DNA from 2 places in the Microbacterium sp. NPDC088619 genome. Region 1 is predicted to be linked to the other one. Evidence: riboswitches for the same ligand, from Rfam matches in the RefSeq annotation. Region 1 holds a riboswitch; the other holds the start of a gene.
What was found. A riboswitch is a leader RNA that binds a small molecule or an ion and turns the genes downstream of it on or off. The one in region 1 is predicted to bind thiamine pyrophosphate.
Positions count from the first base shown of each region.

Region 1 (2,383 bases):
CCGATGAGCGCCTCGGCGCCGAGAGCTTCGCGCGCGCGCAGCACCGACGCATCCCCCTGCCCGAGATGCACGCCATCGACCCGCGCGCCCTGCTCCCGCGCGGCGAGGGCAGCGTCCAGGCGGTCGTTCACGACCAGCAGTGCACGACCGTCGATCACGCGGGAGAGCTCGACGAGCTGCGCCGTGGTCTCGGCATCCGTCGCCGTCTTGTCCCGCAGCTGCACGATCCGGACACCCCCGTCGACGGCACGACGGACGGTCTCGACGACACCGCGTTCCCCGCAGAGGTCCGGGTCGGTGACCAGATACAGCGAGAGATCCGCGATCACAGTGCACGCTCCTCGACGCGTGCCGCATCCGCGAGGTCGTGCGGCTGCAACGCGGCGAGTGCGTCGAGGAGTTCGACCGCGAAACTGCCGGGACCCGAAGCCCGTGCGGCGGCGTGCTCTGCGGCGATCGTGTAGACGAGGTTCGCGGAGGCGACGGCGGTCAGCGCATCTGTCCCGGCTGTGCGCGCGACCCCCAGGAACGCGGCCATGACGGCACCCAGTGCGCACCCGCCGCCGGTGACCCTGGTGAGCAGTTCGTCGCCGTTCGCGATCCGTATGACACGGCGACCGTCGGTGATCAGGTCCACCGGTCCCGAGACAGCGACGACGGAACCGTGACGGGCGGCGAGCGCGAGGGCGGCGTCGGAGGCGGCATCCGTGGTGTCGGTGGCATCGACCCCACGACCTCCGGCAGTGAGGCCTGCGAGGGCGAGGATCTCGGAGGCGTTCCCGCGGATCGCCGTCGGGCGGGAGGCGACGAGGTCGTGCGCGAGCGCGGTGCGCACGGGCAGGGAACCGATCGCGACCGGATCGAGCACCCAGAGAGTACCCGCGGCGGCGGCACCGGCGACGGCTTCGAGACTCGCGGCCCGCTGCTCGGGGGTCGGAGTCCCGAGGTTGATCAGCACGCCGGACGCGACGCCCGCGAAGGGACCCGCCTCGTCGACGATGTCGACCATCGCGGGTGCTGCCCCGAGAGCCAGCAGCACGTTGGCTGTGAAGCCCGTGACGACGGTGTTGGTGATGCAGTGGGTCAGCGGTGGTGACTCACGGAGCGCGGACAGCAGCTCGGCGGCCGAGGCCGCGAGGTTCGATTCGGATTCTGGACGCAGACGATCGCTCAATGCGACATCCCTTCGCTAGTACGAACTAGATCAGGTTCGACGGGTCTGTTCTCAGCCGCGGATGCGGCACCCCGTGTCACTGCTCGAAGTCTAGCGACGCCCCACGGTCATCCTCGTCGCTGCAGCAGCTCGAGTTCCTCGGCGCGGGTGAGGCCGGCGCGCCGGTCGCGGTCGATCCCTCGCTCCTGCTCGTCGGCGATGACGGCCGCGACGGTCTCGTCGAGCGGTCGCAGGGTGCCGCCTGCGGCGCGATACCGGGCGTTGGTGCGGGTCATGAAGCCGGTCATGTCGGCGGGCAGCCACAGGGGCAGCGAACGCTCCCCCGCCCAGTACTCGACGCCGTTCTCAATCAGCCATTCGTCATCGACCATCACCGTGTCGCCACGATGTCCGGTGCTCCGTCGCACGGTCGCGAGCACCTCGGCGAGCGGATGCCGGTCACCGATCGCGTTGACCACACCGATGGCGCGCGTGGTGGCGACGAACTCCGAGAGATCGTCGACGTCGATCACCTGCACGTCGCGCCCCTCGGTGCGCGGAAGCAGAACGGGTCCATCGACCGCGCGTGCGAAAGCCGCAGCCCAGTATCCGAAGCGATCGCTCGGGTCGCCTTCGCCGACGATCAGCCCGGGGCGCACGATCAGCGCTCGCTCGCCCAGCCCGCGCACGGCGTTCTCGGCCGCGACCTTCTGCGCGCCGTACTCGTACTCGTCACCGGGCTCCGCCGGCGAGTGCACGGCCGCCGTCTCATCGGCTCCCACCGCCGTGTCGTCGGAGTACACGGACATCGACGAGACGTAGGTCCAGCGGGCGGCCCGTTCCCCGAGCACGGCCACCGCCGCCTCGACGTGAGCGGCAGTCGACGAGATGTCGATCACGTGGTCCCAGTCCCGACCCGACACGGCATCGTACGCCGTGGGATCCTCCCGGTCGGCCAGCGCGAGGCTCGCTCCCTCGGGAGACGGACGTCCGCCCCGGGCGAGGCACATCACGGTCGCTCCGTTCACCAGCATCCGTCGGGCGATCCGGCTCGACAACCAGCCCGTTCCACCGAGGATCAGCACATCTGTCATGCACCCATGGCATCAGCATCCGTCTGTGAGGGGAAGTGCCTTCCGCTCACGGCGGATACCTGGTTCAGCGCGTGCGCAGGTCGGACAGCCCTGTCAGCTCCGGGACGGTCCACGAGGGATCCGGGCGCCACTCGCG
Region 1 covers NZ_JBIVLZ010000002.1:15,048-17,430, forward strand. Annotated here, with positions in the region: gene ACIP5T_RS14510 (bifunctional hydroxymethylpyrimidine kinase/phosphomethylpyrimidine kinase) at 1-329, opposite strand, end outside; gene thiM (hydroxyethylthiazole kinase) at 326-1,174, opposite strand; TPP riboswitch at 1,165-1,258, opposite strand; gene ACIP5T_RS14520 (NAD-dependent epimerase/dehydratase family protein) at 1,282-2,247, opposite strand; gene ACIP5T_RS14525 (DUF402 domain-containing protein) at 2,312-2,383, opposite strand, start outside.

Region 2 (2,383 bases), on a different contig from region 1:
AGGGTCCCCGTCTTGACGCCGACCACGCCAGGATCCACCAGCATTCCGTTCGTGTTCACCACAGTGCCTGCGCCCGGAAGGTCGACAGACGGGGTGCCGACGATTCCGGCGAACACCGGGTTCTGCATCGCCAGCTCGGCCAGTGCGACGAGCGACTCGGGCGTGGCCCTGTTGCGGTCGTCGAACCCTGACGGGGTCACGATCGTGATGTCGTCGAGGCCGCGGTCACGCAGCCACACTTCCGCCGCAGCGGTGAACGCCGACGGGGCGCCCCAGATCTCCTGCGAGAGACGATCGATGTAGTTGTTCGCCGAACCGAGCAGCGTTCCCTGCAGGAGCTGGAACTCCGTGAGCGTGCCGCCCACCGGCACGTCGAGTGCCGACTGGTCGGAGCGGCGGTAGTCCCAGTACGCCAGGTTGTCGGCCCGGGTGAACGAGAACTCGGGGCCCTGCTCGCCCTCGGCGAGGGGCATCCGATCGAGCACCATCAGACTCGAGACGACCTTGGTGACGCTCGCGATCGCCGCCGCATCGAGCGACGACGAGGTCGTGCCGATACCGCCGATTCCCACGGCCGCACTTCCCTGAGCGGGCCAGGTGATCGCGGCTGCGGGCGCGGCGGTCGTGCCGAGCTCCGCCGCCTGCACGGTCGGCGGCACCTCGTGCAAGGGCCACAGCATGGCCGACCCCACGTAGGTGCCGAGCAGGCCGACGAGCACGCCGAGCGGGACGAGCACGCCGGGGCGGGCGATCGCCGGGCGCAGGTGCGCTCCGGTCAGAAGGGCGTCGCCGCGCGCTGCGGCAGGTGCGTCATCGAGCGCCTCGGTCGCCGGGTGCCGAGCGACTTCGACCGCGTCGACCCATGTCAGCGGCGTCCCGCCGCTGGTGCCCTCTGCCCACTGCGCGTCGGGAGCGGTCTCGAGAGTATCGGTAGCCGGCTCACCGGCGGCCGCCGCAGAGGCGTCGTCGTAGACGGCGGATTCGGGTGACGCGTCCGTCATGACGGCCGACGGGTCGACTGCATCCGGCAGCGTCGCCGCTGCACCAGCGGCGCCCGACGAGTCGGATGCTGAACCAGCGGCTGACACATCGGATGCTGAACCAGCGGCGGCTGACGCATCAGGCACCGCAGCGGCAGGCGCTGATGCATCGAGCGCTGACGCATCGGGCGTCGACGCGTCGCCCGCAGGAACGGCGGAGGCGGTGGCCTCGGCGGAGTCAGGAGCGGTCACCTCCTCACGGTACCGAACTCGCGCAGAGTTCCGTGTCGCTGCAACAGGAGCAGACGCGAGTGTCGGCACTGGGTAAGATCGTCAGAACAACCACGGGAGTCCGGCGAGCCGGGCTGAGAGGGAGCGAATCGCGCTTCGACCGTCGAACCTGATCTGGGTAATGCCAGCGCAGGGAGGAGTCACTGATGAGTACATCCACGTCCGGATCCACCACGGAATCCGCATCCGTCTCGCGCGCCTCGAGGGGCCTCGGTCGCCCTGAGCTCTGGCGCTGGCGGGTCGTCGACATCGTCGTCGCCAGTGTCATCGCCGTCGCGTGCGCACTGATCTTCCTGCTCTGGAACGTCGGCTACGAGGTGCCGAGCAGCATCCTGACACCGTTGCTCCCCGGCGTGCAGGGTCTGCTCGCAGGCCCCTGGCTCATCGCGGGCGTGCTCGGAGGGCTGATCATCCGCAAACCGGGTGCCGCGCTCTACACCGAACTGGTGGCCGCGATCATCTCGGCCCTCGTCGGCAACGCGTGGGGTCCGCTCACGATCGTCTCGGGACTCGTGCAGGGTCTCGGCGCCGAGCTGATCTTCCTCGTCTTCCTCTACGGCGTCTGGCGTCTGCCTGTCGCGATGCTGGCGGGTGCCGGCGCGGGACTCGCGTGCGGCATCAACGACCGCATCCTCTGGTACGCCGGGGCCGACACGCTCTTCACCAGCGTGTACATCGTCTCGACGACCATCTCGGGTGCGATCATCGCCGGGCTCGGAGCGTGGTTGATCGCCCGGGGACTCGCAGCCACGGGCGCCCTCAGCCGGTTCGCCGCCGGCCGCGAGGTCACCGCACGGGTGTGAGTTCGCCCACGACGCCCGCCACCCTCGAAGCGCTCGGCTGGGGGTGGCGGTACGCGACGCGACTGCGCTGGGCGGTGCGCGACATCGCTCTGCGCATCGAACCCGGCGAACGGGTGCTGCTGCTGGGCGCCTCGGGTTCCGGCAAGTCCACTCTGCTGCAGGGATTCGGAGGGGTGCTCGGCGGCGCTGACGAGGGCGAGACGCATGGACGGCTGCTCGTCGACGGCGTGCCGCCCACCGAGGCGCGCGGTCGAGTCGGCATGGTGCTGCAGGACCCCGACACCCAGACGATCCTCGCCAGGGTCGGCG
Region 2 covers NZ_JBIVLZ010000001.1:2,858,877-2,861,259, forward strand. Annotated here, with positions in the region: gene ACIP5T_RS13820 (D-alanyl-D-alanine carboxypeptidase family protein) at 1-1,232, opposite strand, end outside; TPP riboswitch at 1,315-1,424, shown strand; gene ACIP5T_RS13825 (ECF transporter S component) at 1,418-2,074, shown strand; gene ACIP5T_RS13830 (ABC transporter ATP-binding protein) at 2,071-2,383, shown strand, end outside.
Region 2: it holds a riboswitch for thiamine pyrophosphate, as region 1 does, so the genes downstream of both, ACIP5T_RS13825 (ECF transporter S component) here and thiM (hydroxyethylthiazole kinase) in region 1, are expected to answer to the same signal.